4 regions of the Brevibacillus sp. AG genome follow, and region 1 is predicted to be linked to each of the others. Evidence: riboswitches for the same ligand, from Rfam matches in the RefSeq annotation. Region 1 holds a riboswitch; each other region holds the start of a gene.
The links. Region 1 has a riboswitch for S-adenosylmethionine ahead of metH (methionine synthase). Riboswitches for the same ligand answer to the same signal wherever they lie in the genome.

Region 1 (3,125 bases):
CGCTCCAGCTTTTCCGTGTTGACGATGGCGTAATCAAGCCCTGCGAGAGTTGTGTGGTACAAGAAGACCGCATTCAGTACTTCCCGACCCGCAGGAGGCAAGCCGAAGGAAACGTTACTGACACCCAGGATCGTCTTGCAAGCAGGCATTACCTGTTTAATCAAACGAATTCCTTCTACGGTTTCCTTGGCAGAGCCGATGTATTGTTCATCCCCTGTCCCTACTGGAAAGACGAGTGGATCGAATATAATATCCTGTGGTTTTATGCCATACTGGTTGACAAGAATGTCGTACGAGCGTTGCGCGACCTCCAGCTTCTTTTCGCGAGTGATAGCCATACCCGCTTCCTCAATCGTTCCAACGACAACGGAGGCACCGAATTTGTGAATAAGCGGAACGACTTCCTCAAATCGCTCCAACCCGTCTTCCAAGTTGATCGAGTTGAGAATGGCCTTCCCTTGCGAATAGCGAAGTCCCAGTTCCATGACCTTGGCATCTGTCGAGTCGATCATGAGGGGCGCTTTTACTTTTTTCACGATGAACTGTAGGAATTTTTCCATATCTTCGTATTCATCACGGTCGGGGTCAGCCAAGCATATATCGATGACATGTGCGCCGCGCTTCACTTGTGCTCGGGCAATATCAGATGCTTCTTCATAATGACCAGCTGCAATCATTTCACGGAATTTTTTGGAACCGATGACATTGGTCCTCTCCCCTACTAGTAGAGGACGATTGTCATCTTCGACGTAAACAACCTCGATCCCGGAGACTGCGCTCAGCGGTTCCACAGCTGCACTGCGCGGCTTGCAGTCTTTCAACGCTTCTGCCATCGCTTGAATATGGTCAGGCGTTGTTCCGCAGCAACCGCCAGCGACGTTTATCCAGCCCTGATCAGCGAATGCCCGCATTTTCGAAGCAAGTCCCTGTGGCGTTTCATGGTAATGACCGTTCTCGTCTGGCAAGCCTGCGTTCGGATAACAGCTAACCGCACATTGGGCAATTCCTGACAGTGTCCGCAGATGATCACGCATGAACTCTGGTCCTGTCGCACAGTTCAGACCAATGGAGACTGGCTGTAAATGCTCCAAGGAGATGTAAAACGCCTCGATGTTTTGGCCCGCCAGCGTTGTGCCCATCGGCTCAATCGTACCTGACAGCATCACCGGGAGCTCCTGTCCAAGCTCTTCAAAAGCTTTGCGAATCCCGATTCCGCCAGCCTTGACGTTTAACGTGTCTTGCGAGGTTTCCAATAGAAGAACATCGGAGCCGCCAAGGATCAGACCTTTTGCCTGACGATAATACGCCTCGACCAGTTCTTCGAAAGTGACACCGCCTGTCAACGCAAGGGTTTTGGTCGTAGGTCCCATTGCACCTGCTACAAAACGCGGCCACTCCTCCGTAGAATAGGCATCCACCGCTTCTCTGGCCAAGCGGGCTGCGGCTATATTGATCTCAAGGTCTTTTTCTGGCACATCGTACTCAGCCAAAACGATGGAAGCAGCACCAAACGTATTTGTCTCGACGATGTCTGCGCCCGCCGCTAAATATTTCTCGTGAATGGAACGGATCACATCTGGTCTGGTCAGGTTCAGGAGTTCATTACAGCCATCATAGGCTTCACCGCCGAAATCATCAGCAGTCAGGTTTGCCTGTTGAAGCATGGTGCCCATTGCACCGTCCAGAATCAGAATTTTCCGGGAAAGTTGTTCGCGAAAAGTTGGTTTCATTGACGTGCCCCTTTTCTACCTTGCATCGGCTTATTCTCCGTAATTGGGTAAATAAAAAAATCCTCTTCTTTGAAAGAAGAGGATTTGTCAGCAGATACGAAAACGCCTGAGACATCCTCTTATCTTTCAAAGCACATAGCTTTGCTGGAATTGGCACCGGATTTTTACCGGTTGCCGAGGCTTCATCAGGCCAGTCCCTCTGCCTCTCTGGATAAGAGTCGTACACTTGTCATTTAGTTGTTTGGCGAAATGTCTTGAATGTTTGCAAGTATCTTAACACCCCCTTTGTCTCCCCGTCAATTGTGAATTGTCTATTTTTTACTGAGCCTCTCCTCATACGCGCCCATTTTTGCCTTAGCTGGGCATCCGCCCAGTCCAATATCCGCATTCGTGTATAGACTGGAGTATAACGGAAAGGAGGGGAAACAAAGATGAGTACATCATTCTGCGGAAACGGATTCTTCGGTGACTGCTTCGCAATCGTGCTCGTGCTGTTTATCCTGTTGGTAATTATTGGGTGTTCATGTGACGACTGTTAGATAAGTGTTTAAAAAAGGCTATCCCAAAAGCCATCAGGAATGGCTGCGGGATAGCCTTTTTTTCTTGTTATTTGGTGATGATCTTGCCTGTCACGGCATCCAGAGTAATAAATTTTAGCGCCAGCTTTTCGTCACTCCACGGCACATACGCCAGCTTTGGTTGAGCTAATTTTTGCCCATCCACATCTCTCATCAAATAGACCAGCTTTAAAGGCATGACGCGTAAATACGCCTCAACAGCCTTGTCTTTCGAGACGATCTCGTCGGATGCTGGAAGCTCCACCAGCTCGTGCGTCTCTCTGTAGTTTTCAAACTTTGTCACTTTGCCAGAAGACGGATCGACTGTTACTGAATAAGCCGCTTTTTGCCCGCGATCCTGTACTGGAATGCCATCCTTGCTCATGAGATATCTGAATTCCCATTCGCCCGATGACACAGGATTCGCTTCGCCTGGCTGTATAACTTGTGCCAATTGCACTTCTTTTACGCCTGGATCGACGTATTTATGCAGAAAGGCGAGTGAAGCCTCTTCTGCTTGCTCTCGTTTGACTGTCACTGCTGTATCGGAACGCGGTGATCCCAGCCCGACGACACTGCCTGTTTCTGCGATGACTTCTACGCCAATATACTTGTCATTTTTATCATTCCAGACGTATTCCTTGTGTCCATCACGGTAACTCTTACTCTCTCTATAGGTCGAGTCATCTACTTGTATACCGAATTCCGCTTGCAGCAGTGCTTTTGCCTCATCCTTGGAGCGAACCTTGACGTATTCCTTTGGAGATTCGATCGGATGTGCTTCCTTCGCATTTAACTGATCATAGGCAAGCCCGTTATCTCCCGTTCCATATACAAT
Region 2 (3,125 bases), on a different contig from region 1:
AGGTCAGCTTTACGGCTACAGTAACATCGGGTATTTCTTCGGCGATGGCTGCTACCTTTTACCCTGAGAATCGTCAACCGATTACACAGTACTTCGGGAATGGCGATACGATAACGGTCCCGGTCAAGGCAGGAAGTATGAACATCCGCTTAATGCGCAATGGAGGCGTCAACAACGCTTTTAACTACGTGTTGACGAGTAAATTTACGATCAACCCTGACCGAAATGAACCGAACGATACACAAGAAACGGCCAGACCGCTTGTAGGGAACCAAATCAGTGTAACAGGCAATTTTCATGATGAAGGCGATCAGGATTGGTTCTCTTACTATGTTCGCGAGTACGGGCATTTAGATGTCACTGTAAGCCCTGACAACAAGAGAGTGGATCTGTTGCTGGGTCTTGGCAAACAAGCGCCTGGTCAAAAAGCAGTAGTCTGGGATCCTCTATACGATAATGGGACAAGGGTCAATCCGACAGAGCGGGTCAGTAAAGAGGTGTCCCCGGGTAAATATTACATCCGTGTGAGCGAGTATTCGCGGAATGCAGTCAATGGCGAATACCAGCTGGATTTGGGGTACACGCCAGTTAAAAAAGATTTCAATGAGCCGAATGATACCTATCAAAAAGCGTCTCCGTTAAGCGGTGGGACAGTGATGTCAGGAACAATTCCGACAGCAGCTGATCCCGACTGGTTCCAATTTACTGTCAATAGCGAATCATATGTGACATTCCGAGCGCCGTATATTCCTGTGGATAGTGGCTTTCGTTTCGCACTCTACAGCGATCGAAACATGAACTATGCGCTTGCTTCGACGAACGAGGTAGCCGAGCTTTCCAATAGTGGGAATGAAGTTATCGGTTTGCGCTTGCAGCCAGGAAAATACTATGTACGTCTCAATAGTGGTACTTCGTTCAAATATGATTCGTACCGACTCACGGTGACGCAGCAGAAATTGATAGCGGGCTATCGAGATATTTCGGACCACTGGGCGCGCTCAGAGATCGTCAGACTTAGCTCTCGCGATATTGTAAATGGATTCAATGATGCTTCGTTCAAGCCGAATCAGGCAGTGACCCGTGCAGAGTTTGCGACGATGCTGCTTAAATCGATGCGTGCGACCGGTTCCAAGGTAGCGACTACCTATACAGGAAACACGACCTTCCGGGATATGAAAAAGCGGCACTGGGCGTATCACAACCTAGGTGTAGCCTATCAATTAGGAATTTTGAAAGGGTACCCGAAGAATGAAATGAAGCCGGATCAGCCGATATCGCGTGCAGAGATGGCGGTCATGATCGCGCGGGCACGTGATGTTTTAATGTATAACCGTGGTACCTCGAATTATCAGGATGTGCCAACGAGTCATTGGGCTTCTCCTGCCATTGAAGCTTTGACATCTAGAAATTGGCTCAGTGGTTACGGTTCTTCCTTTAAACCGAATGGAAGGGCAACTCGTGCAGAGGTAGTAGTGGTACTTTCTAAGGCCTATCAAATATAAGTAAATTTTTTCCTATTGACATCTCTGAAAAAAACAATTATTCTATTATCCGTAATGGATACTCTTATCCAGAGCAGGCGGAGGGACTGGCCCTATGAAGCCCGGCAACCGATCTAGAGCGGTGCTAACCAGCAGAACGGACATCTGTTCTGGCCGATAAGAGGATGAAGGAAGCAAAAAACGCTCAAACCTTTTCCTCCTAAAAAATGGAAAGGGTTTTTTATTTGCGTTTACGTAGATAAAATCCTGACTCGGCTACCACACTATTTGTATGAGGTCAAAGGAGGTATTTTCTCATGGCTTTGCAAAAAGGTCGTCGTCTGTTTACATCCGAATCTGTAACCGAAGGACATCCGGATAAAATTTGTGACCAAATTTCCGACTCCATCTTGGATGCGATCCTGTCCAAAGATCCAAACGCTCGCGTAGCTTGCGAAACTTCCGTAACTACTGGTTTGGTTCTCGTAGCAGGAGAAATCACTACAAACACTTATGTAGATATCCAAAAGCTCGTTCGTGAAACCATTCGTGAAATCGGTTATGACCGTGCGAAATTCGGTTTTGACGCTGACACTTGCGGTGTTATTACTGCAATTGGCGAGCAGTCCGCTGACATTGCACTTGGTGTAGACCAAGCATTGGAAGCACGCGAAGGCAAAATGACTGACGCTGAGATCGAAGCAATTGGTGCTGGTGACCAAGGTTTGATGTTTGGTTTTGCTTGCAATGAAACACCTGAGCTGATGCCACTTCCAATCAGCATGTCCCACCAATTGGCTCGTCGTCTGACTGAAGTACGTAAAAACGGAACACTTGCTTACCTCCGTCCTGACGGAAAAACACAAGTAACCGTTGAGTACGATGGCGACAAACCAGTTCGTATCGATACAATCGTTATTTCTACCCAACATGCTCCTGAAACAACTCTGGAGCAAATCAAGCAAGATCTGGTTGAACACGTAATCAAACCAGTTGTTCCAGCTGAACTCTTGGACGCTGATACCAAATACTTCATCAACCCAACTGGCCGTTTCGTAATTGGCGGACCACAAGGGGATGCTGGCTTGACTGGCCGCAAAATCATCGTAGATACTTACGGCGGTTATGCTCGTCATGGCGGTGGTGCGTTCTCCGGTAAAGATCCGACAAAAGTTGACCGTTCCGGTGCTTACGCAGCTCGTTATGTAGCGAAAAACATCGTGGCTGCTGGCCTCGCAGACAAATGCGAAGTACAAGTTGCTTACGCAATTGGTGTAGCACAACCAGTTTCTATTGCAGTAGATACATTCGGCACAGGTACGATTTCCGAAGAAGCTCTGGTGAAATTGGTTCGCAAACACTTCGACCTGCGTCCTGCTGGTATCATCAAGCAGCTCGACCTGCGTCGTCCTATCTACAAACAAACAGCTGCATATGGCCACTTCGGACGCAATGACCTGAATGTTCCTTGGGAGCAAACAGACAAGGCAGAAATCCTGAAGCAAGAGGCTGCTCAACTGTAATAACATGAATGACATAAAAAGAGCCTGGTGTTGCTACTGGGCTCTTTTTCATTTTAGGAGCAAAGTCATCCAATTATTGGGCCAATTGTTGCACAGGAATTTGTAGGACTGTGTCGAATCT
Region 3 (3,125 bases), on a different contig from region 1:
TTGTATGTGATCGCTCCTGACGGGAAGAAAAAAGAGATTAAGCCAAATGACAAAGGCGAGTTTTCGCTGACATTGTCGTACAAGAATCATTCCTTTAGTGCCAAAACAATTCAATTCGCATTGTATGAAGATGATAAGCTGGTTAAGAAAGCTGACGTTGCATTAAGCACAAAAGTCATTGTCGAGCCTGTGAAGCCAACAGATGAGGATAAAGACGATGATGATGACAAAAAGAAAAAAGAAAAAGGGAAGCAGAAAGATAAGCATCCCAACGGCAACGCGTATGGCTATTGGAAAAAGCACGACAAACATCATGATGACGATGATGATCATGACGACGACAGAGACTAGTCTCTATCGTTAAGGCCGCTGCTTGTAAGTCTCGACGTACTCCACCAATTGTCTGATGTAATCCCCCAGAATGGGGATGGAAAGAAATTGCGTCAAGAGGGAGCCGAGGAAAGCCAAAACGATAGCAGTACCAATTGTCAACCCCAGACCCCGGGCAAGACCTGCGAGGAAATTGATCCAGAGCAGCTTGCGCGGGGCTGTGTAATTTTGGATCACATCTGCTAGTCGGATATCTTCCAAGAACATCGCAATTTTATGCATCCGCTCATTTACCTTCCGAACTTCCTGAAGCTCTTCAAGGACTTGATCAATTTGCTGCATGAGGCGGTCTGTAGGCGACAAGCTGTCCATCCCCTTCCATCATTCGGTATCGTTACTTACCAGTCTAGGGAAAAAGACAACCAGAATCAAGGTGGAGAGGAAACGTTTGCCTATCAGCTAGGCGAAGGGTAAAATGAACGTACAAAACGTTTGTTAGGAGGCTTTGAAATGGCTGAAACTGTTTCCCAATCTCTTTCCGAAGATTTATTCAAGCTCTTGCAAAAGGAGCGTTTTGTTACCTTGGGCACAGTAGACCATGAGTCAGGGGCACCATCGCTCAGCTCCTTGTCCTGGACGTATGCTGTCAGCGCCGATACGATTCGTTTTGCCGTGGATAATCGCTCACGTATTTTGGCTAATATTGCGAAGGAACCGCAAGTTGTCTTGCATTTGATCGGTGCCGGCTCGTCTTTCGCCATAAATGGTCGTGCTTCCGTCAAAACAGACCGACTGGAAGGCGTTCCGCTCAAGCTGGCCATGGCAGAAATCAAAATTGAGGCTGTTCGTGATATTATGTTTTACGGTTCCCGTATTTCCGTAGAACCACAATATGAAAAGACGTATGACAAAAACGCGGCAGCGAAGCTGGACAATCAAGTGATGACCGCCTTGAAAGATGCAAATTAACGGGTGGAAATAAATTGTTGACAAGAATCCTGCCGATCCTTTAGTATTAGGGTCAATCAAATTGAATAGCAATCTTCTTATCCAGAGCGGCGGAGGGACTGGCCCGATGATGCCCGGCAACCAATCACCTGTATTTTAACAGGGAGATAATGGTGCTAATTCCTGCAGAGTTATCAAACTCTGAAAGATGAGAAGGATTTGCTTACGGTGACGTAAACAAAGCCTTCTTTCAGAGGAAAGAGGGCTTTTTTGATGCCCTCGTACACTATTGGAGGGAGAGAAACAGACATGAATTTGGAAACGAAATTGATTCAGGCGGGAGTAGGCAGAGATGAAAAAACAGGGGCGGTGAGCTTTCCTGTTTACTATGCTACGGCTTATCGCCATCCGGCCTTGGGCCAGAGCACTGGATACGATTATACACGCACAGCTAATCCTACTCGCACTATTTTGGAGGAGACCATCGCTGAAGCGGAATCAGGAGATGCAGGTTTCGCTTGCGCCTCAGGAATGGCTGCTGTTCATACCGTCATGGGCTTGTTTTCCCAAGGGGATCATCTGATCGTTTCACTCGATCTGTACGGGGGAACCTATCGATTGTTCGAGCAAGTGCTCTCTCGCTATGGTCTGACGTTTTCGTATGTGGATTTGCGTGACATTGGTGCACTCAAAAATACGATTCGCCCTGAGACAAAGGCGATCTTCGTCGAGACACCTACCAATCCGCTCATGCAGATTACCGATATTCGAGCAGTAACGCAATTGGCGAAACAGCATGGTCTCCTTACGATTGTAGACAACACATTCTTAACCCCGTATTGTCAACGCCCATTGGAGCTTGGTGCAGATATCGTTCTACATAGTGCAACCAAGTATTTGGCAGGACATAACGATGTACTGGCTGGACTCATCGTAACAAAAGGGGGAGAGTTGTCGGAAAAAATCCGGTTTTTGCACAATTCAATCGGTGCTGTACTTGGACCACAAGATTGCTGGCTTCTCGTTCGCGGGATGAAAACATTGGCATTGCGGATGGATCGTCATCAATCCAATGCCTTGATTGTAGCGAAAAAGCTGCGTGAGCATCCGGCAGTGGCGGAGGTATTTTATCCAGGTCTGCCAGAGCATCCGGGGCATGAGATACAGGTGCAACAAGCAACTGGGCATAGTGGGATGGTATCGTTCCGCGTACGCGATACAGAACAGGTGGGATTGTTCCTGCAAAATCTGCAAATCGTGTCCTTTGCGGAAAGTCTGGGTGGTGTCGAGTCATTGTGTACGTATCCGGCGACGCAGACTCACGCCGATATCCCGCAAGAAGTCAGAGAACATGTCGGTGTTTGTGATCGATTGTTGCGACTGTCGGTTGGCATCGAGCATCCAGATGATGTCGTAGCCGATTTGTTTCAGGCATTGAATGCTAGTTTGGTCGTAGGGGGGAGTGTACGATGAATTTTGCAACCAAGATCCTCCACGGTTCGACTTGCATTGACCCGTTCACAGGTGCGTCGTCGGTTCCGATTTATCAAGCTTCGACGTTTCATCAGGCTGATATCGATCAGCCAGGTACATTCGATTATGCCAGATCAGGCAATCCGACCAGGCAGGCTTTGGAGGAAGCTATTGCGTCTCTGGAGGGAGGCGCACGCGGTTTCGCGTTCTCATCTGGCATGGCTGCCATTTCCAGCGTATTTATGCTGTTTTCAGCTGGAGACCATGTTGTAGTGGCGGAAGATGTATACGGTGGCACGTTTCGGTTTTTGACCAAGGTATTATCGAGAATGGGCATCTCCGTTACGTTCGTGGATGCAACAGATACAGATTCC
Region 4 (3,125 bases), on a different contig from region 1:
TTGTCGAACACGGGTGTTTTCGGCTAAGAAACCTCTCTGATTTATTGGAAGAGTATAAGGCTGTACGTGCTTCGACCATCGCGCAAGTCCGAGGAATCTCTCCAGAAGCGTGGTTGCGTACAGGAATTGCCAACGGAAACAAGCTATCTGCAAGGACGTTGGCTTATGTGATTGCAGGACATGAAGCTCACCACAGTACCATTTTGAGAGAGCGGTATTTAGGGTAGGTCTCGTATGGAAAGGATACAGACAATCGATTATGCATCGCCACTCGGCGTCTTGGAAATCAGTGGGACAGAAGACGGGGTATGTTCTATCCTATTCACAGATCGGGACGAACCCATTTTGCTTGAACAAGAAGACAATTGCCACGAGCCTCTCCTCGTTTGCCAGCAACAGCTGGACGAATATTTTTCCGGCAAGAGACAGTCCTTTTCTGTTCCCCTGTGGATGAAAGGGACAGACTTTCAGAAATCAGTCTGGCACACATTGACCACTATTCCCTATGCGCACAAGATTACGTATACGGAGCTAGCCGCGTTGATTGGGAAGGAAAATGCGGTGAGGGCTGTCGGGAATGCCAACGGAAAAAATCGGCTGAACATCATTGTGCCATGCCATAGAATTATTGGATCAAACGGGAGTCTAACAGGCTATTCGGGTGGCTTGTGGCGAAAGGAATGGCTACTGACCCACGAACAATGTTCGCAAAACAAGGAAGAATAAGGTAAAATTTGAGGAGAGTAGTGAGAAAAGACAATTTCATAGGTGGAAACAGGTTCCTTCGGGCGTAACAATTCGCCACAAGGATAATAGGGAAGCTCGGTGCAAATCCGACACGGTCCCGCCACTGTAAGAGGGGAGTCAGCGTCCAACAAGCCACTGGTCTATCAAAATAGACGGGGAAGGCGACGCTAGACGATGAACCCATAGTCAGGAGACCTGCCTGTTTCGACAACACTGATAGACCTACGGGAGATAGGGAGGTGTTAGAGATGGCTTGCGAAAAACAGCGCGTGGACAAGTGCGTCCCTCTTTTTCTGGCATTTTCTAACGATCGTCACGGTCGAGCGGAAAATGTTCTTTTTATTTTGGGCAGGATAAAAGAAGAGGAGGGCGTGCGATGATTCAACTTTTCATTTGCCAATGGTGCGGATATGTCGAGGAAAAAGAGCTACCTGAGGAAGGCCAGGAGGGTGTGTTTCATTGCACTTGCTGCAGTATGGAAGAGGTAGAGAGCCTGTTCACTCCCAACTGAAAGCCTTGCCAAATCAGCTTACAATCAGAAAAGAAAGAATTTTGTTGACGCTTGCCTTGGAATTTCTTAGAATAAAGCTCAACAGCATAAATGGTTCTTATCCAGAGAGGTGGAGGGTCTGGCCCTATGAAGCCCGGCAACCGTTGCATATTGCGACAAGGTGCCAATTCCTGCGAGACGTTTCGTCTCGAAAGATAAGAAGCGGGTTACTCTATTAGTAGATGAACCTTCTTCTTAGCGAAGAAGGTTTTTTTAATTTCATATTTTCTTTATCCAGAGAGGTGGAGGGACTGGCCCGATGAAGCCCGGCAACCGTCACGTATATTTTGTGACAAGGTGCCAATTCCTGCAGGACATATACGTCCTGGGAGATAAGGAGGGGGAGCATTAGCTGCTAACAAGCCTTCTTCTTATCGAAGATGGCTTTTCTTTTTATCTAAAATTCGGGGTATGGGGTGGTCAGGATGAGTGCAGAAGTGGTACGCGTGGGATTATTGGGATTGGGAACAGTCGGTGGAGGCGTAATCAAAACGATCCGTTCGCAACAGGAGAAGCTGGCTTCTCGTCTGGGAAAACGAATTGAGATCGTCAAGGCCTTGGTGCGTGACTCGGAAAAAGAGCGGGCGGTTCACGTCGACCCGGCTTTACTGACAACTGACTTTGAGGATGTATTGAGAAGCGATGTGGATATCGTAGTGGAGGTCATGGGCGGTGTAGAACCTACCTATGACTACGTCCGTGCTTTGATCGAAAAGGGCTGCCATGTAGTAACTGCCAACAAAGAGCTACTGGCGAAAAAAGGAACGGAGCTAGTCGATTTGGCAAATCAGCATCAAGTTCATCTGGCCTATGAAGCGAGTGTGGCAGGGGGCATCCCGATCTTGAGCGTGCTCCGGCAGTTCCTTCGCACGAACGATATCCAAGGTGTTCGCGGTATTCTCAACGGAACAACGAACTTCATTTTGACGAAGATGGAGGCAGAACAACTCTCTTATCAGGAGGTGCTCAAGCAAGCGCATGAGTTGGGCTATGCGGAAGCAGACCCTCGTTCGGATGTAGAAGGCTTTGACGCTATGTACAAGTTGTACATCCTGGCACAGCTTGTTTATGGAGAATCGCTGCCGCTAGCAGATGTTGTTCGTAAAGGGATTTCAGATTTATCAGCGGGTCACATTCGGATTGCGAGTGAGCTGGGGTACCGGATCAAGCTCATCGCGCAGGCCTATCAAGCTGAACAAGGAATTCGCCTATCTGTTGAACCAACCATGCTTCCGCTGAGTCATCCGTTGGCGCAAATCCACGACGCGTTTAATGCTGTGCAGCTATCGGGCAACATCGTGGGAGATTTGTTGTTTACAGGAAGAGGGGCAGGAGAGCTCCCTACAGCAAGTGCAGTCGTAGAGGATTTGGCCTATTTATTGACACAGCCATTCACACCGCATCCTACTTGGAAAGAAAAAACGGCTGACAAAGCAGGAGTCACGGTGGACTCGGAGGAACGCGTCCTGTGTTATCTAGAGGGCTCATGTCATACTGCTACGCCAGATCGTGTCTTGCATTTCCTTCAGCAGGCAGGAGTCAACGTGCATAAACTAAAAGTCCAATTCGACTTGGGGGGCGTATTGCGTGCAGGTCTGATCGTGACAGGAATCAGTAAAGAGCACGAGTCCCTATTGAAAAATGATTTTGGCTTAGAAGTGCGCTGCTTCCCCATTATCGAGTCTGCGTAAGTAAGAGGAAAAATAAGAAGAAAAGCCGTATTTCTAGTTACCTGGAAACACGGCTTCTTTTGTCAGGGGGCAGTCTCCACCACTTTTGCGCGCGGCTGTACACGCCCGTCACTTTGTATGTCGACACTCTCAGAAAT

Region 2: linked by a shared signal. The riboswitch ahead of metK (methionine adenosyltransferase) and the one ahead of metH (methionine synthase) in region 1 are both predicted to bind S-adenosylmethionine.
Region 3: linked by a shared signal. The riboswitch ahead of POF51_RS06255 (aminotransferase class I/II-fold pyridoxal phosphate-dependent enzyme) and the one ahead of metH (methionine synthase) in region 1 are both predicted to bind S-adenosylmethionine.
Region 4: linked by a shared signal. The riboswitch ahead of POF51_RS06840 (homoserine dehydrogenase) and the one ahead of metH (methionine synthase) in region 1 are both predicted to bind S-adenosylmethionine.

What each region holds. Positions count from the first base shown of each region.
Region 1 is NZ_JAQMYO010000010.1:55,448-58,572, forward strand. Features, by position in the region: gene metH (methionine synthase) at 1-1,730, opposite strand, end outside; SAM riboswitch class I at 1,847-1,948, opposite strand; gene POF51_RS24295 (YjcZ family sporulation protein) at 2,162-2,269, shown strand; gene POF51_RS24300 (YcdB/YcdC domain-containing protein) at 2,337-3,125, opposite strand, start outside.
Region 2 is NZ_JAQMYO010000004.1:409,636-412,760, forward strand. Features, by position in the region: gene POF51_RS13205 (S8 family peptidase) at 1-1,502, shown strand, start outside; SAM riboswitch class I at 1,564-1,665, shown strand; gene metK (methionine adenosyltransferase) at 1,799-3,004, shown strand.
Region 3 is NZ_JAQMYO010000002.1:264,927-268,051, forward strand. Features, by position in the region: gene POF51_RS06240 (hypothetical protein) at 1-351, shown strand, start outside; gene POF51_RS06245 (DUF5665 domain-containing protein) at 361-702, opposite strand; gene POF51_RS06250 (pyridoxamine 5'-phosphate oxidase family protein) at 841-1,299, shown strand; SAM riboswitch class I at 1,374-1,493, shown strand; gene POF51_RS06255 (aminotransferase class I/II-fold pyridoxal phosphate-dependent enzyme) at 1,588-2,751, shown strand; gene POF51_RS06260 (trans-sulfuration enzyme family protein) at 2,748-3,125, shown strand, end outside.
Region 4 is NZ_JAQMYO010000002.1:387,018-390,142, forward strand. Features, by position in the region: gene POF51_RS06825 (DinB family protein) at 1-227, shown strand, start outside; gene POF51_RS06830 (methylated-DNA--[protein]-cysteine S-methyltransferase) at 235-726, shown strand; cobalamin riboswitch at 760-964, shown strand; gene POF51_RS06835 (hypothetical protein) at 1,124-1,258, shown strand; SAM riboswitch class I at 1,353-1,459, shown strand; SAM riboswitch class I at 1,525-1,636, shown strand; gene POF51_RS06840 (homoserine dehydrogenase) at 1,723-2,988, shown strand; gene POF51_RS06845 (CapA family protein) at 3,051-3,125, opposite strand, start outside.